4 regions of the Sporomusa intestinalis genome follow, and region 2 is predicted to be linked to each of the others. Evidence: riboswitches for the same ligand, from Rfam matches in the RefSeq annotation. Region 2 holds a riboswitch; each other region holds the start of a gene.
What was found. A riboswitch is a leader RNA that binds a small molecule or an ion and turns the genes downstream of it on or off. The one in region 2 is predicted to bind cobalamin.

Region 1 (5,808 bases), 2.1 Mb from region 2:
CTGCTGGGCCGCCTGCTAATCTTTTACATCCTTAGTCTGCTTCAATGCCCCCGGACCGTCCTGCGCGACAGCGACCTCGGCCTCGCCAAAGGTTTTCATATCATTGATAACATGTTCCGAGGCCTTGACCAGCGACAGACCGAGAGCGGCGCCGATGCCCTCGCCCAAATCGATATCCAGCTTAAGATAGGCCGGTACCCCGCTCAGCGCCAGTGCAGCCTGATGCGCAGGTTCCACCGCAAAATGCGAGCCGATCAGATACGCTTTGACGGCCGGTGCCAGCCTGGTGGCAAGCAGTGCCGCCGCACTTGTGGCCAGGCCGTCCAGGACGACGGCGGCCCGGTGAGCGGCAGCCCCCAGAATGACGCCAGTCAGACCGGCGATGGCCAGGCTGCCGGTTTTGCTGACAACGTCCAGGGGATCGGCGGCATCAGGCCGGTTCACGGCTAAAGCCTGCTGCACAATCTCGGCCAGCGGACTGCCGGCTACCGTCAGGGCCTTGCCGCTGTAACAGGCAACCACCGCGATGCCCGGCGCCGTGCCGCCCAGCCCCATCTCCCCCAGCCCCAGCACGCTGGCTCCCTGGGCGGTCTCTGCGCAGGCAACGGCGATGCCCGCCTCGATGGCCTGAATCGCCTGCTGCCGCGTCATGGCCGGCCCCAGCGTAATATCGCCGGTGCCGTAAGCAACTTTTTTATGGCACAGCTGCGGCCAGTGCGTCAGTTCGGCCGCAACCCCGATATCCACCACCACCGGCCGGGCCTGGACATGGCCGGCAAACGTCGGCAGCGGCGACCGGCCGCGGCAATAGTCGGCAATCCGGCCGGCCGTTGTCTGGCCGGCGGCAGCCATCGCCGCGGCCACCCCGTTGTCGGCGGCCATGACAATGATGCTTTTCCCCAGGTTCCGGGGCCGGGGGCTGCCGGTAATGCCCGCCAGCTGACGGGCTATATGCTCAAAAGAATACAAACTGTTAAGAGGCTTGGTCAGGTTATCCAGCCGTAGCTGACATTTCTCCATCGCCGCGGCATCAAGGGGTTTAATTTGGCTAATCGTCTTTTCCAGCATTCGACTGACCTCCCAGGTTATTCAGCATGTTAACGGTCGCTGTCAGCATATCCACCACGACCGAGGCCCCAATCGCCTCGCCCAGGCGGACCCCCATATCCAGGCAGGCCTCCAGATTAAGGTGCCCCAGGGCAATGATATGGGCCGGTTCCCCGGACAGATGAGAGGCGAACATAAATTCCTTGCTCAGGGGATGGAGCGCGTTGGCGATCAAGGCCGCGGCCGTCGTATTCAGGCCGTCAATTACAACCGGGCAGCGGTTGGCGGCACAGCCCAGGACAACACCGGCCAAAGCCCCGATTTCAAAGCCCCCGACCTTGGACAACACATCAATGCCGTCGCCGGCGTCAGGCTGGTTCAGGGCCAAAGCCCGGCGGACAATATCGATCTTAACCTGCAGGCGGCTGTCTGATATCCCGGTGCCCCGGCCTGTCACCTGCTCCGGCGACAGGCCGGTAAAGGCCCCGACAATCGTGGCGCTGGCGGTTGTGTTGCCAATGCCCATCTCCCCCAGGCTGAAGCAGTTATAGCCCTGCCGGACCCGGTCATTGACGATGTCGATGCCTGTTTCGATTGCCTGTACGGCCTGCTCCCGGGTCATGGCCGGCCCCTCGGTAAAATCCTGCGTCCCATAGGCTATTTTCCGGTGCCACAACCCCGGTACATGCGACATATCGCCGGCCACGCCCATATCGACGACAACCATGTCGGCGCCGCAAAAATTAGCAAAGGCATTGGCGCTGCCGCCCTTTGAGATCAGATAATTGGCCGTCATATGAATAGTGGTTTCCACCGGATACGCGCTGATGCCCTGCCTGGCCACCCCGTGATCGGCCGAGGCCACCACCATGCAGGCCCGGGGAATGTCAGGCTGCAGCCGGCCGGTTATCACCGCATACTGCCGTACCATTTGCTCGAGACGGCCCAGACTGCCTGCCGGCCGCAGCAGCCTGTCCAGTTTTGCCTGTACCTGCTGCCCAATCGCCGGTGCCGGTGCCGTAATGCGCAATAACGTTTCTTGTAGCAAACTCATAATAACCCCCCATTTTTAGTACCTCTTGCTCTTTAACCATTCAGCTGGGGAAAAACAAAGGGCTTTTTTGGGTAGTCCCAAAAAAGCCCTCTTTTCCATGAAGGTGGTGTAACGGTATTAAGGCAGGTCTCCTGGCTCCCGGTTCATCAACACTTACGCCTTCCCCTTGCGAGTGGCATAGGTAAGGTCTTCCCGGTACAGTGGCGGGCCCGCGCCTATATATGGAAGCATTGCCTTCCATACTCGGACTTCCCTATTCTCCCCCGTCAGGGGGCACCTCAACCGTGCAATATATATAATATTCACCGTCATTATAGCAGACGCGCCGGAAGGGCGTCAATGATTAAAACCCAAATCCGCTACAAAGTGACACCGTTTTTAAAAATCGTAAGCTCCCGGAAGCCCATTTTTTCCGCCTGGGTCTGCCGGCCTGAGGCCACGGCCAGCACATAGTCGACAAACACATCGGCCAGCGGTTCCAGCTCCATGCCGGCGAGCAGCTGGCCGGCATCAAAATCCATCCAGTGGCGTTTTTTATTAAACAACTCGCTGTTTGTCGCCACCTTGACCGTCGGCACAACAGTCCCCAGCGGCGTGCCGCGGCCGGTGGTAAACAGGATCAGCTGGCAGCCGGCAGCCGCCAGCACCGTTGTCGCCACCCCGTCATTGCCGGGACCGCTTAACAGGTTCAGCCCCCTGGTCTTCACCTGCTCCCCATAGGCAAGGACATCGGCGACCTTGCCGGTACCGCCTTTTTGCGTACAGCCCAGCGATTTATCCTCAAGGCTGGAGATGCCGCCTTTTTTATTGCCTGGCGACGGGTTCTCATAGATTGTTTGGTTATGGGCGGCAAAATATTCTTTAAAGCCGTTAACCAGCCGCACGGTCTTTTCGAAAACCTCCCGGTTCGCGGCCCTGTTCATTAGAATCGTCTCGGCCCCGAACATTTCCGGCACTTCGCTTAATACGGTCGTGCCGCCCATGGCGGTCAGACGGTCGGAAAAAGCGCCGACCAGCGGGTTCGCGGTAATGCCGGAGAAGCCGTCCGAGCCGCCGCATTTAAGACCGACGATCAGCTCCGAGGCCGGGCAGGCCTGCCGGGAAAACTGCCGGGCGTAGCCGATGAGTTCGCCGATAAGCCGCACCCCTTCGGCAATTTCATCCTCAACCGCCTGGGCCTCCAGGAATTTCACCCGCTCCGGGTTGTAGCTGCCCAGCACCTTTTTGAATTCCCCGATATGGTTGTTCTCGCAGCCCAGCCCCAGCACCAGCACGGCGCCGGCATTGGGATGGGCAACCAGGTCGGCCAGAATTCGCTGGGTGGCCAGCTGGTCCTCGCCCATTTGCGAACAGCCGTAGGGATGCTTAAACTCAAAGATGCCGTCGATATTTTCCCTACTGCCATATTCCCGGGCTGCCTGCCGGGCGATCAGCTCGGCATTTTTGTTGACACAGCCGACGGTCGGCACAATCCAGATCTCGTTGCGGCTGCCGACTTTGCCGTCCGGCCGGCGGTAGCCCTGAAACATTTTTGCTGCCACCGGCTGCAGTTCGGTAAACTCGGGCTTATATTCATATTCCAGGATCTCTCCCAGGCCGGTGGTCAGGTTATGGGTATGGACCCACTCCCCGGCCCTGATATCGGCCGCGGCCAGGCCGATGGGAAAACCATATTTAATAATTTTCTCGCCGGCGCCAATATTGACGAGCGCAAGCTTGTGGCCCCTGTCCACAGCCCCGGCCGCCTTAAGGCGCCGGCCGCCGGCCGTTAATTCCTCGCCGGCGGCAACCGGGGCCAGGGCAACAGCCACATTGTCATTTGCATGAATTTGTAACAACGGCATTGCTATTCCTCCAACCCGCTTCCGCTACTCGACCAATTTGGCCACAGTATCCTGGATACCATGCTCGCAGATATCGTAAAGATAGGCTGTAACCATCGGCGTGAGGCCCGGAACCGTATTAAGATCAGTACCCCAGATGCCGGTATTGCCCAAAATCGCCCGGGCGACTTTGGCGGTGCTGGGGGCACTGCCGTCATAGTCCCGCCAGGCCGCAGCACAAAACTGGAGCGTCGGCAGATCATCCCTCATGCTAAACTCGCCGGCGGCGCGCCGGGCTTTCATGACCGAACCTTCCATGCGGCCGTCTTTGTATACGGAAATCAGGGCCGCCAGCGCAAATACCAGCTTCTCGGGCAGGTCGTCCCGCTGCCGGCAGTAGGCCAGCAGTGACGGCAGATTCCTGGTTTTAAACTTGGCGGACGAATTAAGCAGAATACTCAGCAGGTAATGTGTAATAAACGGGTTCTCAAACCGTTCAATCACACTGCCGGCGAACTCGCTCAGCATTTCCCGGTCAAGCTCGATCGACGGGACAATCTCGTCCCAGATAACCTGGCGGATAAACCGGCCCAGCACCGGATGATCCATCATCTCTTTAACTGCTTCCAGCCCGTACAGATAAGCCACCGGCACCGACGCGGTGTGGGCACCGTTCAGAATGCGGACCTTGCGGGTGCGATACGGCGACATATCGTTTGTCCAGATTACATTCAGCCCTGCCTGGGTAAACGGCAGACGCTCAGCCAATGCCGCCGGCCCTTCAATCACCCATAAATGGAATAATTCCCCCGCTGTCAGCAGCCGGTCACGATATCCCAGATATTGCTCCAGTTCCCCTGCTTCCTCCTTGGGGTAACCGGTGACAACCCGGTCCACCAGCGTATTGACAAACGTATTATGCGCGGACACCCAGGCGGCGAAGGCCGCCGGCAGGCCCCATTCCCGGGCCAGGCGCAGCACAATGGCCTGCAGCTGCTCGCCGTTGCGCTCGATCAGCTCGCAGGGCAGAATGACCAGGCCTTTGGCCGCATCCCCCTGAAAATGCTGAAAGCGGCGATACAGGTAGGCTGTCAGTTTGCCGGGAAAGGAAACAGGCGGCAAATGCTCGGGACGGTCAGCCGGATCATAAATAATGCCGGCTTCGGTTGTATTGGAAACGACAAACTCTATGTCCGGGTTCTCGGCACAGGCCAGGCAGGCCGCCCAGTCCGTGTAGGGATTGATCCCGCGGCTGACAGAGGTTATAATCTCTTTTTGCTCAACAATCCGGCCCGCCTGCAGGCCCCGCAGCAGCAGGGTATATAAACCGTCCTGCTCATTAATGGTGTCGGCCAGTCCTTCGGCAATCGGCTGTACCAGTACAATCCTGCCGTTGAATAAGCCCTGCCTGTTCAGCCGGTGAATCATCCAGTCAACAAAAGCCCGCAAAAAGTTGCCCTCGCCAAACTGGATCACCCGTTCCGGCAAATGGCTGGCGGCAAACACCTCCAGGCCGGCCGGCGGCTGCAGGTTGGCAAAAGTTGCTGCGTTTAATTGGTTCATCTTTTTCCCTCCCGCTATTAAATTAGAACAGGCCAATGACCTTAAGATATCTTTCCGGATGCTCGGAAATGTCCTTAACAGTAGCCGGAATCTCCTCTACCGGCACGGTTTTGGTAACAAGGGCCGCCACATCGACCTCTTTTTCGGCAATCAGGCGCAGGCTTTCCGGGAACAGGCCCACGCTGTTGCGGGAACCGACAATTGTCAGCTCTTTTTTGGTAAAGAGGGCTGTCGGCAGCGGGATTTCATTTTTGGGCCAGCCGACCAGCGAGATCCGGCCGGCGTAAGAAACATAATCAATCGCACTGCGGATGGCCCGGG
Region 2 (5,808 bases):
CGGGGTCAGGCCTCACTGTTTACACTAATAATAAAATATGATAGTATGGCCTCAAAAGGGAAAAGCAGGATGGTGATCCGGATGGCAAGACAGCCGCGAATTCATTATGCGGGAGCTCTGTATCATATTATAGCTCGCGGCAACAACCGAGAAGTTGTGTTTCATGATGGAGGCGATAAATCGAAGTACCTTGCCCTCGTTGAACGGTATAAACAGAAATACCAGTTTCATCTGTACGCCTACGCCATCATGGATAACCATGTTCACCTGTTGGGAGGAGTTGCAGATGAACCACTTTCTAAAATCATGCAGGGGATTCAGCAGAGCTATACCCAATATTATAACCGTAAATATGACAGAGCGGGACATGTCTTCGAACAGCGCTATAAGGCAAAGCTGTGTAATAGTGATCCGTATCTTATAAGCCTGTTGCGGTATATTCACCAGAATCCCATAAAGGCCGGGACCTCTGAATCCTGTTGGACCAGTCATCTTGCATATCGGACCGGAAACAGCAGTATTGTGGATACGGAATTCATATTATCCATGCTTTCTAATAACAAAACGAAGGCGATTGAGAAGTATCTGGAGTATATGGAAATAGAACTGCCGGAGATTCAGCAAGCTGAGGCTTTTGAGCATCTATATGCAAGGACGGAGACAACAGAAACATGCGTGGTGCCGGCCGCCCTGTCCGTCACTTTTGCTGAATTATTGACAACAGTAGCATCAGTCAGTGAGATCAATAAAGAGCGGATCATGCACGAAAGACATGACCGCCGCGTGGTAGCGGCAAGAAATATCCTCATCTACGTAGCCGTTCGGATGGCAGTAATGACAAAAACAGAGTTGACCAAGGTGCTCCCCTTAAGCATGAGCGGGATTATCAGAGGGTACAACAAAGTCGTTGACAACGATGACCTGAAACGCCTGGCAGAAAAAATTAGCAACGATTTGTGTGAAGTGTAAGGCCTGACCCCGCCCTGGGCTTAAGTAATAGACTTATGGGAATAACTAGGTTTAAGGTTTAATAGAAATCCTTAACCGAACCTATTAGAACCTATTATATAATGCGGGAGAGTAGGGCAAATGAATTTGGGTGTGGAGCAAATCATTATGATAATAGCAGCAGGGGTTACTTTATTACTGCTGCTTTTCGCTGTTGAATGGCAATATTTTTCGGACTGGATCGTCATTTTTTTGTTCAAATGTCTGCTTGATTTCGCCTGGGGGAGCCCGGTCGTTGAATTAAAGCTTGTGGAATATCCAATACGACTGTTGTCCCATTATTACGATACCAGCCTGTTATTTGAACTATGGGTGTTCCCGGTACTATGCATATTATACAATCAAGTCACCCGCGAGCGGGGATTCTGGCCGATTATTGGTTATGCCGTATTGTTCAGCGCAGGCATAACCGCCATAGAATATCCGCTCGAATTATATACCAACCTCATCAGGTATATAGACTGGAACTGGTTTACCACACTGTATACGTTAACGATTGCATTTTTATTGTCTAGATCCTTTATTGCCTTCTTCCGGTGGGGTTGCGGTTATTTCGGCCACAAGCATTGAGCGTGAGCCCATAACAGAAGCAGGCCGCAAGGTTGCAAGCAGCCAATACTAAACTTAACCGGGATACAAGCACAGCATCCGCCTGAGGTATTATGCTCCTAATACCTCAGGTATTTTTTTGCCGCATAGCCTTTGTTTAACGCTTACCTGCTGTCGAATAGAGGCGGACGGCTGGCAACAGCCGATGACAGGACCACAGTTTTGTCGCCTGAGGGGTACCTCATTCCCAGTCAAAATAGTAAGAAAAATCACTCGAATGAGGGATTTACTGGATTTTCAGCCTGCGCTATACTAAGGTAGGGTTCTCGTTATCACCCATTTCTTTACAATTTATTCTAGAAATTACCGTTATTTAGGTAAAATTATTTATTTTTTGCATCGATATGTCTGTCTGTATTCTACAAAAGTTCTCATGTATTGTTATCAGTGCAGGGCAACTATAATTTCAAAAAGGGGGACAAACAGGTCAATACTTTGCCGTAAGCAGCAGCGGCCGCGCAGGTTAACAACAGCATAATCCAGGGGAGAGGTGCCCTTAAGGGCTTAATAGGGAAGTTTGGTGCAAAGCCAACACGGTCCCGCCACTGTAACGGGGAGTAACCCACAAGACGCCACTGAGCAATTGTTTTGGGAAGGCGTGGGGAACAATGAACCGGAGTCAGGAGAACTGCCTGTCCAGCAATCACCATTTTTACCTGCGAGCGACAGGGAGGAGATTACGCGAAGCCCCAAAGCGACCCAGCGGCAACGTACCCACTCCCACAGGGAGTTTTTTTATTGCCGTAAGGAACCTCCTCGCTCGGCAGCCTAGCCGGTCGAAACCGGCCACGCCGCCACGGCTGCTGCCTTGCGGCGGAAAGTAAAGAACCTTTGTTAATGGAGAGATAATTATGAAAAACACGGAAAAGATTTTGGTCACAAAACATTTCCACCCTGGTCAAAAGCTGAGTCTGGCCTTAGCAGTGGCAATATCTCTGGGGCTGAGTGTTCAGCCGGCAGAAGCCGAGGAAATTCTAGTGGCCGATAATCCGGAGTTTACCCTGGCCGGGGTTACGGTTGAAGCCAAAAGGCCTGACTGGGAAAGCAAATTATCGCCGGGTTCAGTCACGGTTATCCGCCCTGATGACTATAAAGGCGAGCAGAAAACCCTGCCTGATTTACTGAAAACAGTCCCTGGCGTTCACGTTCGCGAGGTGAACGGCAAAGGACAATATACTACAGTCAGTATTCGCGGGTCAACCGCGGCTCAGGTCGGTGTTTTTATCGATGGTGTGCTTACCAATCTCGGCGGCGATGCGGCTGTGGATATTTCGACAATACCGGTCAGAAACGTGGAACGGATTGAGGTATACCGCGGCTATATTCCCAGCCGGTTTGGCGGTACTTACATGGGCGGTGTCATCAATATTGTTACTAAACGGCCTGCCAAAGCCAATGTGGCGGCCGAGGCGGGACGTGCCGCTTACGGCGGCGCCGCCTATTCCCTGCAGGTCGATGCGCCCTTGGGCAGCGGCAGCTTAATGGTGGGGTTGAACCGGGAGCAAAGCGACGGTAACTTTAAATATAAGAACTATGCGGCCCAACGCAATCTCCCCTATGCCGTTACAATGCGGGACGGCCTGCAGACGGACATCAATAATTTTAACACTGAGATGATTGACCAGGCAGGCCAGTGGTATCATGTCGGCCTAACCGAAGCCGAGAAGGAAAGCTTTAAAGAAAATACCGGGCAATGGCTGGACTTTGTCCGGGATGATACGGCTGGACAGGATAATTTCTACAGCCGGTCCTACCAGGGAAACTATGCGGTGGCGCCGGGGAAAAATGCGGTAAGCCTCTGGTCTGCTATCAAGGATATGGAAAAATGGCAGGAAAAGTTTTCTAATCCGGCTGATTTTAAAAAATTCTTTGAAAGCGCCGATACAGCCGCCAAAGATGCGGTCTATCATGATTATGCCCGGGCTGAAGCGGAATACGCGGTAAATAAAGCCGACCCGGATACGAATCCTGCGATGGCTAATAAGAGTAAAGAGTTAGCGGAATGGAAACAGAAAATACAACTGTTGAAAGATGATGAACGGCACCGCCGGTACAATGATTTCAAAAATACCGATGCGCTGATCAAGTGGCAGGATGACAACTGGATGATCAAAGGCAGCTGGAAAAAAATCGACCGGCACCTGCCGGATAGTTTGTGGGTCGAAGGTACCGGTACTGCGGTGCAGATTGGCAGTTATGTAGACGCCAAGGATGTCTACTATGCGGAAAGCCGGCGACAGGTGATTGATTCCCGGGAGTTATTAGTGCAGCGGCGGGATACGGCCGAGAAGCTGGAATGGGGCTGGATGCTCGACTACCTGCAGCAGGATAAGAAATACAATACGGAAAAGGCCTACGATTTGGACACCTCGCCCAACTGGAAAACGCCAATGCGGTTATGGAGCAACTATAATTCAGACAAATACAATGCGCAGGTGGACGGCAGCTATGAATTGACAGACCGGCAGCTGCTTGAGTTTCAGATAAATTTCTCCAGTGAAAAAATGAAGGTTCGCGGTTCCGGCATGGATGAATACTCCCAAGATGACACAGGCCAGGCAGTAGATGCCCTGTTGGCCAGATTCCGTAATTATTACAAACAGGAACTGCTGAATGCCCAAATCCAGGACACCTTTACCATCGACAAACAAGAGACGTTATGGCTGACGGCAAGCGGCCGCTACAATCAATCCCGGATTATAGGGCGCAGCACCCGTATGCAGAAAGAAGATGCGCATCAATGGTTCGGCAAAGAGGATGAGCAAACTGACGGCAAGGCTACCTGGCAACTGGCGGTGAAAAAGCAGTTTGCCGACAATTTTACCATGCGTATGACCGGCGGCACCTATTACCGGTTATTGAACCTGTATGAAATTGCCGGCGACGGGGCCGGCATCCTGCCGCCGCCGCGGGGGGCCAACGCGAGCGGAACCGCTTTCCCCCTGCCGGAAGAGGGCAAACAGTTTGATATCAGCGCCTTGTTTACCGGCACAATGCTCAAGGCCGATGCCAACCTGACAGCGACCTATTTTTGGCGGGATTCGGATAATATGCTGCAGCTGGCGCGCCGGGGACTGGATTACTGGTCCTACTTTAATGACAATCGCGGCAAAGCCCGCGGTGTGGAATTGCAGACCGGCCTGAACTGGGAAAAGCTTTCTTTCGACCTGCAGGCTACCTATACCAAAGTCCAGTTGCAAAGGCGCAACAGCACATTTGCCGATTACGGCGAAATCGGTCCCTGGCGTGACGTCTGGCCGCCTTATGCGCCGGAATGGGAAGGCTCAGCCCGTCTGACCTACCATCCCACCGGCCGGCTGGCCATATTCGGCGAAATCAAATATGTTGGTGAATATTTCACCGATTATGAGAAAGACAAGCGCGGCGGCCAAGCTTCCTATCTGTCCGGCAAACCGGTGGCTTCACTGACTACAGTGGCTGCCGGGATTAAATGGAAACCAAATACAACCCTGCAGGTAACCCTGGGCTGTAATGATATTTTTAATAAAGGTCCGAAAATGAAGATTTACAGTCCGCTGCTTGCTGCTGTTGATGGTTTTATTAATCCGGAATTTCCCATTCAGGGCAGGACTTATTATGCCACAGTACGTTATGAATTCTAATCGATAACAAGGATAAATTGAAAGGAGTGTCAAGCCAATGGTACGTCGTCATAAAAAACGCTATACCAAAAAAAATTTAGCGGCGGCAGTTGTATTAAGCTGCCTGCTCAGCACCAGCCAGGCCCTGGGGGCGGAGCTGGCCGCCGTAGTGCCATCAGACTTTCATAACAGCCAGGTTGGGACCTTAAGCGGTTCCAGAGTCACCGCTTATATTGATCCGGCTTCGGCCACAATGAAAATTGATGAGCTCAACCGGGACCCCTCCGTGTTCACCATCAATCACAATGGCAAAAGCCAGGTGCTGTTGCGTCAGTATACTTACAGCACAACCGATTTGAAGGCAATTAATATCATCAATCCGGTCAGTGCGAATTGGACCGATTATGTAAGTACCGGCGAAATGAAAAGCGTGCCTAATATCCATGCAGCCGCGACTTATGGTGATTTTCTCTATACTACGGACTATGACCTTGGCAATATAGCCATTGCCGGCTTAGGCAAAGCCACCTTAAGTGAAGGCGAGCATTATAGTCTAAAGGAGGATGCGGCCAAAGTAACCGGCATCGCT
Region 3 (5,808 bases), 1.9 Mb from region 2:
ATGTTGGCAAACGATGCATTGTAGTTGCCCAGGAATACATAGGCGGTGTTGGCGTCAACGATGGTAATGTCGCGGAAGTCGCCGATCATGCCGCCGGTTTTGGTAACGGTGGTCTTGGTGAAGGTAGCCAGGTCGATGATATCCAGACGGGTGTCGGGATTGGCGAAGCCGGCATTCTGCATGCCGCCTACGGCGCAGACATAGAGTTTGTTGTTATAGTGATCCAGGGTGAAGGCATTTTTGCCGACAGTTATATAGTTTACATAATTCAGATTACCATTTGGTAAAATCGAGAATTTTGCTACAATGCTGTCGGAGTAGACCTCATAGCCGCCGTCGGGATTGATGGTAAACAAGGCATATAGGTTATTGCCAACAACTGCCAGGCCCTCTCCATGAACCGAAGCGCCAGCCGGTACGGGAATGCTCGGCCAAGCCGTCGGGAACTGATAGCTATTTATTTCCGCATATCCATCAGTCATATCTACAACAGCAATTCTTCCCAGATCATAGCCGGTGGCATACAAATAATTACCTCTAGTAGCCACTGCATGCAGATTAGCCACATTACTCCAGCTTGGCGATACAAGCGGGTTCCAGCTGGCGGCAAAGGGATCAATGATTCGGTTCGGCGGTGCTACAGGCGTATAATTGTACTGGCGCAGCACCAGCCGGCTTTCATTGCCCTGGAAGAAGTTAAAGAGCGCCGGATCACCGTTTAGACCGGTAACCTTGGTGCTGGAGGTAAAGGTGGTCGGGTTGCCGGTCCGCTCGCCGCTGATGGCGCCGGCCAGGCCTTGGGAGTAACCGGAATTGACAACCGTATAGCCGAATAAATTCTCCGGCGCGGCCTGGACGGCCGCGCTGCCGATAATGGACAGCGTCATCGCCGTTAAGAGTACCCGTTTCAGAAAACCTGCTTTCAGTTTCATGCGTTTAATCCCTCTTTTCCATTTTTGTTTTAGTCTGCTGGGTTAGAACTACTGCCGGCTTACTGCCGCTCATCACCTCCACTCTGCCAGGACTGGCTTTGTTTGTCATCAGGGCATCACCTCCTTAACCGAATTCCGGTCTTTAATATTTGTACTGCAAGGTTACATAATAAGTGCGCCCCTGGGTCGGATGATCCGGATTTAACGGGTGGGTAATTGTTGACGGCCATGTATTCGGGTTGCCATCGTAGTCCAGACCTGATTTCACATATGTCAGATCCGGGCCTTTGTCAAACAGGTCATTGACCCCTACCGTTACTAGGAGGTCCTGGTCAAATTTATGCTTTACCCCCAAGCCGACGGTAGTCAGCGAGGTTTGTTTTTTCTCCCAACCCTCACCGACAAACATTTGGTCCACATATTTAAATTCCGTAAAAATGCCTGTCTTTTGATCAGGCCGGTAGGTGAGGCGCAGCGAGCCCTCCCATTCGGGGGTATAGGTCATCGGCATATCATAATAAGTGTCCCCGGTCCCTGTCGGATTATTGTACTTGCGTTGCGCATTAACATGCGTATACGTTGCGGCCAGGTTCATATCCCACTTGTCCCAACTGAGATTGGTCTGCAGTTCAGTCCCATTTACCCAGCCTCTGGCAGCATTGCTATAAGACCAATAATCAAAACCGAAGCGGTACAGTTGCAGCATGTTCTCTGATTTCCGCCCAAAATAGGTCAATTGGATATCGGCATCGGCTCCCAGAATACGATCATCCCAGATGGCGCTCACATCCCACTGGGTACCTTCTTCCGGCAAAGGGAAAGCAGATACTAAGCCTTTCTCGTAATCCTTGCTGCCTATCGGTCTGGGAATAATACCGGCGCCGTCACCGGCTATTTCATAGAGGTTTAGCAAACGGTAATATGTCCCCACTGTGGAACGTAAGGTTAGGTTATCATGGACTTTCTTCTTCAAAGCCGCTTGCCAGGTTACTTTGCTGTCTTTTTGTTCATCTGTATGGTTGAAATATAGGTGGTTGGGATCTTTCTCTATCAATCGCGTACTGCGGCCTAACACGGTCGAGGAATTGTAACGCACACTGGGGGTAAACCAGAAATCCTCTGCTTTATTTAAGGTAATGGTATCCTGCAATTGAATATTGAACAGTGTCTGTTCAAAATAGTTGCGGAAACGCAGGCGGGCGTCAGTAAGTGCAACATTCCCGCTATCGTTATCAGTAATCAATCGCGAACCATCAATATCCATTTTTTCCTTCGACCAATTGACCAGGAATTCCAGCAGATGGCGGTCACTAACCTTATAGCTGCCGTCAATGGCTCCGCCAGCCCGGCGGGAATCGTAACTGCTCCAAATAGCGAGCGGCTGTTTGAAATAGGGGTAAGAGGCATTATCGTGTATTATGGGATCATAACTTTCGTTGCGGTAATCCTTATTCTGATCCAGATAGTTAACCGCCCAGCCCCATTCCAGCTTACCGGCAGTGTCCCTGCGCCCCAGGAGTAATTCCTTGGCCGTAAGCTCCTGCCTTTTCGCCCCCATGTAACCAAAATTATCTAAGTCCAGGTAGCTATTCGGATTACCGTAGCCATAGTTGCCTGTCCACAAGCCCCAGGGCAGGTGGCGGTCAACCTTTTTCCAGGTGCCTTTGGCTGTCCAGTGGTCGTCCTGCCATTTGATAATGGCATCGGTATTTTTGTAGTCGTTATTGCGGCGCCAGCGATTTTCATCAAAAATACCTTTCTGCTTATAAAAATCATTTTTAATCTTTTCCTCTCTACCCAGATAGGTTTTTTCTTTCATTTCTTCCCACATAGCTGTTGCATCCGGAGCCGTCATGCCCCAGTCATTCACAAACAGATTAATAGCCTTGGCGTTAAACTCTTCTGTAACAAAAGCCGCCTTTAATTCATCCATAGACGAGAAGCCGGTGTCTATAATTCCATAGCTTTGCAAATTGTTATTAATCCAGGTAAGGCTTTCCGCCATTTTTTTATCAAAATTTTCCTTCTCAATTGCATAAGCATCCTTAACGCCAAAGTTCTTATACCTGAAGTCGCCGTCACTCTGGTCCCTGTTGATCCCCACCATCAGGCTGCCGGTGCCGAGCGGGGCATCAATCTGCAGGCTGCCGGTATAGCCGCCCCAGGACCGTTGCCCCACAGAGGCGGATACATTGGCCGCGGTGGGCCGTTTGGTGACGACATTGATGACCCCGCCCATGTAGGTGCCGCCGAACCGGGCCGGGATATAGCCGCGGTAGACCTCGATCCGTTCCACGTTTTTGACCGGGATGGTAGAAATGTCGGCGGCCGCATCGCCGCCCAGGTTAAACAAGACCCCGTCAACAAACACGCCCACCTGGGCCGCCGTGCTGCCCCGGACACTGACGGTAGTATACTGGCCCTTGCCGTTAACCTCCCGCACATGGACGCCGGGAACATCCTTTAGCAGGTCAGGCAGCGTCTTCTGCTCGCCTTTGTAGTCATCAGGCCGGATGATGGTCACCGTTCCCGGTGACAGCTTGGCCTCCCAGTCGGGGCGTTTGGCCTCAACCGTAATCGCCTCCAGGGCGTATTCCTGAGCGGAGCCGGCAGCGGCGTTCACAGTGTCCTCAGTTGCCTGTGACGACTCGCCGCCGGCTGCGGCCGCCTGGGCAAGGCCGCTGTAGTCCGGGGTCAGGCTGAAGGCCAGGGTACAGGCGATCCCCATCGCCAGGGCTTGTTTGGACAATTTACGTTGTTTCACTGCAAATCTCTCCTCATATGTCTTACTCTTTTCCAAAAAAATTGCTGAGAATGGTAGCCCGATTTAGCTGCTGCTTGCTTCTTACCCTCCCTTCGTACCGTTTGCCTGATCTTCCCCTGTCGCTCGCAGGGTTGGCGAAGACCGTCCTTACAGGCAGTTCTCCTGACTCCAGTTCATCATCAGCCCGGCCTTCCCGGAATATTTCCTCCAGTGGCGTCTGCGGGCTGACTCCGTGTTACAGTGGCGGGACCGCGCCGGCTTCAACCGGACTTCTCTATTAAACCCTCTGCAGGGCACCTGTACGCAGTGAAATACGGCCAAATAAAAAATGGATTTCTCATATAGTCATCCAGGGGCGCTGACTATATGGGAAATCCATTTACCCTCGTTTTAGCAGCAACTTACTGCTATAAACCAGGAACAGACGGCCGCACATAATCCCCTACCCATCGCTCGCAGGTCACCGGTGATCGTTGTATAGGCAGTTCTCCTGACTTCTGGTTCATGGCGCCTCCAAACCTTCCCACGACAGTTGTCCGCATCGCAGTGGCATATCCTGGATTTGCTCCCCATTACAGTGGCGGGACCGTGCCGGTTTTGCACCGGACTTCCCTATTAAGCCCCGTAGGGCACCTATACCTGGCAACTATAAAATTGTCTGACTCAGGCTGCCAGCATTGGCAGCTTACTGCTTCTAGACCGGTTAATACGGATTGCTCAGATAATTACTGGCTCTGACCCGCCGGTCCTGGAAATACTGGATCAGCTCGCCGGGTTTTGTCAGCCAGTTGAGCTGGCGGTACTCCCACACCCAGGGTACGGTAACCTTAACCTCAGTATAACTGTCAAACGCGCCCCAGCGGGCAAAGACCCGGCCCTGGCCAATATCCTGACGGCGCTCCCACAACTGGGTCAGCGGCACCAGCCGGTAACCGCCATGGGCCCCGTCCGGCAGTACTTTGCTTATCGGCCCGGCCGGCTTGTCACTGGCCGGGATCTCATAGATACCGGCCGCCGGTCCCCCCCGTCGGCTCCGGCCGGCAGCAGTAATCTCATGGCTGCCGGGCCGGATATTCAGTACCGGGTGCCGGCCTTCCAGGCGCACCTTCGCGCCCGGCCACGGCCGCCATTTCTTATTGCTGTAGGTCAGCAGCATATCAAGCCGCCCGGTCTGATCAGGCGTTTTGGCCACCGCCAGCAGCACCCCTGTCAGATCATGCTCATGCTCGGCCCGGCCCGTATGGCGCGGATAATACTGGTAATAGCCGATAAAGTAATGGCTGTCGCTTTCCACCACCGAATAATACATAACTCGCTCCAGGGGATAAAACAGCAGATTATACCAGTTATTATTGAGCCGCCAGTCGCGGTCATAATTAACCAGTGTAAATATATTCTGCTGCGCAGTGAGGCCATTACCGGTATCGGCCTGGCAGATAACCGGCGACCACCGGCTGGCAATGTCCGCTGCCGGCACTGCCGAAACCGGCAAGGGAAACCATACGCAATAATATAAAAACAGGATAACTGCTAGACTTTTTTTCATCGTATTGTCACAACGTTACTTCTTGTTATATACCGTAACTTCATCAATTTGATAGACCTCCATATTCCAGGTGCCGCCGCGGGGAGGCGACTGGACAAAAACGCCCTGCCCCACAAACGAGACAAGATTGCCTGTTGCCAAAGCAGTTTCCAGCAGACTTTGCAGCCTTTGCTCGGCCGACCGGATCACAATGCTTTTGCCGGGGGTATCACGGAGATCAATCACCGCATAGAAGCTATTGGCAGGGGCGTAACAGTTTATCAGGGCGACATGACCATACAAATGAACGGCCGGCGGCATTAAGACAACGCCGATAACAGGCTGCGGCCCAGGGGCGGCAAAACCGGTTTGAACAAACGGTATAGAGAAAAATAATACCAACAGGAACAACCGGCTCGCCCGTACTAGGTACCTCATGATCTTGATCCTCCCACTATATTTAATCAATTATCTTTGGCGTCAGCATAATGACCAGTTCCGTCTCCGTCACCTGTTTGGAGGAGGAGTGAAACAGCCCTCCCACCAGCGGCAGCTGCCCTAATATTGGCACTTTGAAGGTATCGCTG
Region 4 (5,808 bases), 1.8 Mb from region 2:
TCATAGCCGGCCGCCGGCGGCCCGGCCTGCTGTGCCTGCTGATTGGCGCAGCCTGCGGCTAAAAAAAGCAGCAGGCACAGCAACATTGCAGCCGGTTTGATCATCTGAAAATATCTCATATGCTTGACCTCATCCTATTTATTGCCTGTTGTTGGCATGTAATCTTTTCTATCCACTCGCTCATTGAATTCTTCATAAACTCATGCACCAGGTAATCAGGCTGAACATAATCAATAATTCGCCCTGCCTCAGGCACACTAAACGGCAAATGCTCATCAATCTTAAGGACATGATGCATAAGGGCCGTCATGGAATAGTTCTCCTGACGCTGCAGGCTGCTTTGGCTGCTCCTGATGTATTCGCCCGATAAGGAGTGATGTAAATGAATCCCCTTAATATACTGGCTATAGCTGCCCAGCCCGGATATTGTTCTGAGGATGTAGTCGATCCCCTCCGTTTGCGTCCGCAAGGCCGGATTCGTATTCATCAGATGGCCCGTATCCAGCATGATGCCGACATTGCGGTGAGCTACGTTATCCAGCAGATACGCTGTCAGTTCCTTGCTCTGCAAGGTTAACCCCGGCCACCACAGATTTTCGAATAAGAGGGTCATGTCTGCCGGCAGCGAGCTATGGAGAGCATTAATAACCTCTACGGTTGCTTCAATTACCTCCCGGTCGGTGGCATGAAAATTCCAGTTGAACAACTCAGAGATGCGGGCATGGCTGACATGAAACACAACATATTTAGCGCCCGCCTGCCGGGCGGCGGCAATGTTCTCCCGGTAGACATTCAGCCATTCTTCCTGGGTTACGCCGCCGTAGCAGTCCCTAATATCCGCCTCACTCGCAAACTGTTGCAATAATGCCCGCTGATCGCCACGCCAAAAATCAAGCCACCAGGGCCAGAACCGAAGATGAACGCCGTGAATCCATTCCTTTTTATGGACAGTTTCATCCAGGGGCCCGCAAAACATCATCTCAATGCCATCTAAATGGTGAAAATGCAAAAATCTCCGCAAACATTCCCCATTATTGCTGATAAGCTCATTATCAGTCGTATAGTTTGATAAATTTACAAGCTGTAGCATATGTACATCCTTTACTGTGCCAGAAGAAGAAAGATGCCGCCTGCGAAAGGTTGGCATCTGCCTCTAAAGCTTTTATTTTTTAGCTACTCGATGGCGTAAGCCGGTAAGCCTATAACTTAGACTCAGCCCTTACCCGCTGCTAAGGGCAGCCGCACACTTTTGCTCTGCGCTCTGTTTAACGTCAAGGTTTCGTACGTTTTCGGGATGGAAGCATTACCACCAGGTTCACGGTCCGGTAACCGGCAACACCCCTTCACGGCCCGTAACCGCACTGACCGATTACGTTTGTCAACCGGCCAATTAGCCGGAACATATTGTGACACTTCGTTTCCCTCCTACTCCCCGCATGGCCAGGACCTACGGAAATATAGCTACAGTATGTCAATAAAAAACTCCTGGTATTTAATACCAGGAGTGAATTCAGCAGATCACTAACTTCTTGAGTATACCCGAGAAGATACGCGCTTAACTGTAATCCCCTCCCCATACCTCGTGGGTCTCTAACGGCGATTGTCAGCTAGGCAGTTCTCCTGGCTCCGGTTCATCGCTTGCTTAAACCTTCCCGGAAATTCTTTCCCAGTGGCATATCTTAAGCTTGCTCCCCGTTACAGTGGCGGGACCGCGCCGGTTTCTCACCGGTCTTCCCTATTAAGCCCGTCGGGCACCCAACTCAACAGTATTAAATTACATACAGGTGTAATTTAAGTTTATCGGACAGTTAGAAGCTTGTCAATAGTTTTGGCGGGATTTTGCATATATTCCAATAATACTTAATCTTCTCATTTTTTTGATTGCATTGCTAATACAAAATCTCACAGGAGTATTATTTTATACTTTTTTCAGGTTCTTCAAACAAAACACATCTCCGATAGTATCGGAGATGTGTCATTTTTACCTGTTTTTAATGTGCTTCAGCTTCAGGATTATTAAGTTCATCAATCGCGTCTTTTACATGCTGAACATAGATAGCCTGGATTTCTGCGTTTTCGCCCAAACCGTGGAGATAGGTGTCAACTTTAATGCCAGCGGCAAGAAGCTGACTTTTGTGCGAATCACTTTCGTCACCGGCCATGTCGTTGTTGGCATGGTCGCCAGCTACCAGCATCAGCGGCATCAGGGTCACTTTTTTAATTTTATTGGCTTTCAGCTTATCGATTGTTCCTTCCAGAGTCGGATACGCCTCTACCGTATAAACATATACATTTTTGTAGCCTGCATCCTGCAGTTTTTGCTGCAGAGCAGGATAGGTTGCCGTTGCCGGATGGAGTCCGCCGTGACCCAGCAGCAGAACAGCTTCATTCTTTTTCAGTTTCGGGTATTGGGTTTCCAATGCTTTGGCTACGGCCAGATAATCATCAGTGGTGTCTTCCTGTCCCATATAGTAAAGCAGCGGTCTGCCGATTGCAATCTTCTCAAAGGCCTTAGCCGCCTTGGCATGAGCCACCACGCCATTAATCAGCTCATATTCCTCACCAGCGGTAACTTGCATAGGTTGGACAATAACCTCAGTAAAACCTTCGGCTTTGAGGCGGTCAAGCGCCTGTTTCTCAGTATCAATCTGGATACCGTCCCGTTCGGCTAATCTTTTGATAATAATCCGGGAGCTAAATGCCCGGCGCACTTCATAATCAGGGAATTCAGCCCGTATTTTGTTTTCAACCGCTTCAATAGTTGTTTTCAACGTGTCGTGGTAGGTTGTACCAAAACTTACCACCAGAATGGCCTTCTTGCCTGCAGGGGCCGGTGCAGCCGCAGCCAGCGACGGGATCAGGCTGACACAGCCAAATACAGCCAGCATGCAAATCGTGGTAAACAAAGAAAAAATCTTTTTCATAAATAGAACAACTCCTTTAAATTTTTACAAAGCCAATGGCTGGAGAAAATCCTCCCCAATTCTGTTTATTGCCCCATAGGCAGCCTCCTCGCCGAAATAAAATTATTTATTATGAAAGTAGAACTGTAAAAAGGAAGGTCTGCAAGAGACCCGCGCCAATGCGCAATTCAAAAAGGAGCGTTGAGAAGAATGTCATTAAATTAAAACTCCCAACCGTTAAAGTTGGGAGTAATAAACAGTAGCTTTATAAAAAAACTCCTGGGTGTTAACCAGGAGCGAACTAAGCCAGCTACGCTATTGTTACAAGCGTCTACTGTAATCCCCTCCCCATGCCTCGTGGGTAACAAACGGCGATTGTCAAATAGGCAGTTCTCCTGACTCCGGATCATCACTCACTTAAACCTTCCCAAACAAAATGCTCAGTGGTATATCTTAAGCTTGTTCCCCGTTACAGTGGCGGGACCGCGCCGGCATCGAACCGGACTTCCCTATTAAGCCTTTAGGCACCTATTTCAAACCTATGAAGTTGTCCTCTGGAAATTAGCATAACATCTCAAGAAATGATTGTCAATCCTTAAAAAAGGATTGCCCTGAATTATCACTCTATTCTTAATTTATTGCTTCCCCACTGCGTCCTGCAATGTATCGGTCTGCCCGCCACGCCCAACGCAGCCCTCACTTAATATCAAGCGACTTATAATAAAGGCGCTTGCTTTCATACATGCGTTTATCGGCTTCCTGAACCAGGCAGTCCATACTGACTTCACTGCTCCCGGCGGCACCAATACTGATACTGAGGGTCAGGTCGGCATAAGGGTTAGCTGTAATGCCCGGTTTCCACCACTTGCTATTGCGGAGGATCCGCTTAATAATAATCTGTGCTTCCTGGATAGAAACCCCTGGCAGCAGGACAACAATCTCATCACCGCCATAACGGAATGCCCGGTCGTCGCTGCTGATACTGTTTTTCACAACCTGAGCCGCAGCCTTAATCAGCATATCACCGGCCACATGCCCGTAATTGTCATTGATAAGCTTCAGGCCGTTGATATCAATCATCAACAGCGTAACCGGCTGTCCTGCGGCCTGCCGGCACTGCTCTGCATAAAAACGGTCAAAGGAATGGCGGTTCAATAAGCCGGTCAAATTATCATACTCAGCCAGATATTGTACTTCCTCGAGCAGCCGGGCATTTCTGATCGCAATCGCAGTCTGGCCGGCCAAGGTCTCCAGCAGCTCCAGCCGTTCCTGCGAATCCTCGCCTGCAGTGTTTCTTTCAATATATAAGATCCCCAATAGATCACATCTGTAAATAAGTGGAACATAATATTTTTCCAGCCCATTCTTTTCATCAGCAGCCATGACGGTCCGCAAAGTATTATAAACCTGGCTGGCCGCTTCACGGTAATCCTGCCGGCAGGCAGCCGGTTCACTGCGGCGGTAGGCTTGCGTATGCACGGCGGGGATATTGTCGTTATTTTCGTTTAATAACTGAATTTCCGCCTTGTTAACAGCCATCGTCTGTTTTATAATCTGCAGGATACCTTCTATAACCTCGGCCATACTTAACGCTGAGGTGATAATCTGGGCTGCCTGATACAAAGCGGCCTGCCTTTCCCGGGCTGCCTGCAGGCTGCGAACCACTTTCTCCCGCTTAGTCACATCAATTGTGACCAGAACAGTGCCGATAAACCTGCCGCTGCCATCAGTCACTCGGGAATACCGGTTTTCTATAAACCGCCCGTTCCGGCCCATCAGGCGATACCATTCGTTCATTTTTCCAGACCGCAACTGTTCCAGCTTGTCTGCCAGCATGGCGCGCCGGTGTGGGGGATAACTGTCTAAAAAGTTTTTGCCTGTTAAAGTACCTGCAGGCAGCTGCCGCAGCTGCTCCGCATAAGCATTGCAGAATACCACTGTATTGTTTTTATTCAAACAAATAACGCCTAAATTTGCTATATTCTCCAGGTAAAGGCCTACACTGCCGGCAGATAAAAGCGGCGGCTGCTGTTCCTGGCCCGCTGCCTCGCCGGTACTCGTCCGGCTGGCAGCAAAGCTCTCCGGTTCTAATGTCGAAAAAGCATTTACCAGGACCCCGTCAAACTGACTGCCAGCCCCCCGCTCCAGTTCGTCCATAGCTTCGTCCCAGCTTCTTAGCTGCTGATAATTCTGGATTGTTGTCATAACGTCAACAGCTTCAGCAACATGAATGATTCTGGCCGCCAGGGGAATTTCCAGGGCCTTGAGCTTATGGGGATAGCCACTGCCATCATAACGCTCGTGATGATGCAGTACCCCGGCAGTAAGCGCCCGCAGTTCTTGGGACCGCAGCAGCATCTGGCTGCCATAGACCGGATGGCGCTCCATTTCGCTGCGGTCATAGGGATCATAAGTACCCTGTTTGTATAAGACCTTGATCGGCACGTTTATTTTACCAATATCATGCAGCAGAGCCGCTGCGCCGATGTTTACAATCTCAGTATCCTGACAGCCAACTGCCCGGGCCAGCATCACAGCATAACAGGCCACCCTTGCGGAATGATTAAATACAAAATTAAACTGATGGGACAGGATCGACAAATAAAAATTAAAATCCTCCCGTTGTCCCCACTCTTCATAAACGCACTGCAACATGCCTTTGTCCTGGGTGGTAAAGTCCATCTTCGTGCACACCGCCTTTATGGTTAGCTGTATTTATAAGGCCTACCTGATGTTTCCACTTCAGTACATTGATAAAACAGGCAGCACAGCTTTGAATAAGCTGGCGGCTTGTTATTTTTCCAAATAAAAAACTCCCGCTGCTTAAGCCGGGAGTAGTAAAAACAGTATGCCAAATTAAAGCTCCTGGTACACGTAGACCAGGAGCGAATTCAAGCGACGCCGC

Region 1: linked by a shared signal. The riboswitch ahead of cobT (nicotinate-nucleotide--dimethylbenzimidazole phosphoribosyltransferase) and the one ahead of ACZ481_RS12570 (TonB-dependent receptor) in region 2 are both predicted to bind cobalamin.
Region 3: linked by a shared signal. The riboswitch ahead of ACZ481_RS21390 (TonB-dependent receptor) and the one ahead of ACZ481_RS12570 (TonB-dependent receptor) in region 2 are both predicted to bind cobalamin.
Region 4: linked by a shared signal. The riboswitch ahead of ACZ481_RS03960 (sirohydrochlorin cobaltochelatase) and the one ahead of ACZ481_RS12570 (TonB-dependent receptor) in region 2 are both predicted to bind cobalamin.

What each region holds. Positions count from the first base shown of each region.
Region 1 is NZ_AP042390.1:4,812,964-4,818,771, forward strand. It holds gene ACZ481_RS22350 (nicotinate-nucleotide--dimethylbenzimidazole phosphoribosyltransferase) at 16-1,068, opposite strand; gene cobT (nicotinate-nucleotide--dimethylbenzimidazole phosphoribosyltransferase) at 1,049-2,101, opposite strand; cobalamin riboswitch at 2,206-2,397, opposite strand; gene ACZ481_RS22360 (UxaA family hydrolase) at 2,461-3,945, opposite strand; gene ACZ481_RS22365 (tagaturonate reductase) at 3,970-5,487, opposite strand; gene ACZ481_RS22370 (zinc-binding alcohol dehydrogenase family protein) at 5,510-5,808, opposite strand, start outside.
Region 2 is NZ_AP042390.1:2,693,022-2,698,829, reverse strand. It holds gene ACZ481_RS12580 (transposase) at 82-969, shown strand; gene ACZ481_RS12575 (CBO0543 family protein) at 1,090-1,578, shown strand; cobalamin riboswitch at 2,089-2,267, shown strand; gene ACZ481_RS12570 (TonB-dependent receptor) at 2,469-5,240, shown strand; gene ACZ481_RS12565 (hypothetical protein) at 5,278-5,808, shown strand, end outside.
Region 3 is NZ_AP042390.1:4,588,846-4,594,653, forward strand. It holds gene ACZ481_RS21385 (hypothetical protein) at 1-932, opposite strand, end outside; gene ACZ481_RS21390 (TonB-dependent receptor) at 1,075-3,660, opposite strand; cobalamin riboswitch at 3,832-4,012, opposite strand; cobalamin riboswitch at 4,160-4,348, opposite strand; gene ACZ481_RS21395 (hypothetical protein) at 4,400-5,242, opposite strand; gene ACZ481_RS21400 (hypothetical protein) at 5,258-5,659, opposite strand; gene ACZ481_RS21405 (type II secretion system protein GspD) at 5,682-5,808, opposite strand, start outside.
Region 4 is NZ_AP042390.1:846,270-852,077, reverse strand. It holds gene ACZ481_RS03970 (ABC transporter substrate-binding protein) at 1-119, opposite strand, end outside; gene ACZ481_RS03965 (sugar phosphate isomerase/epimerase family protein) at 116-1,090, opposite strand; cobalamin riboswitch at 1,594-1,774, opposite strand; gene ACZ481_RS03960 (sirohydrochlorin cobaltochelatase) at 1,992-2,924, opposite strand; cobalamin riboswitch at 3,272-3,450, opposite strand; gene ACZ481_RS03955 (diguanylate cyclase domain-containing protein) at 3,600-5,558, opposite strand.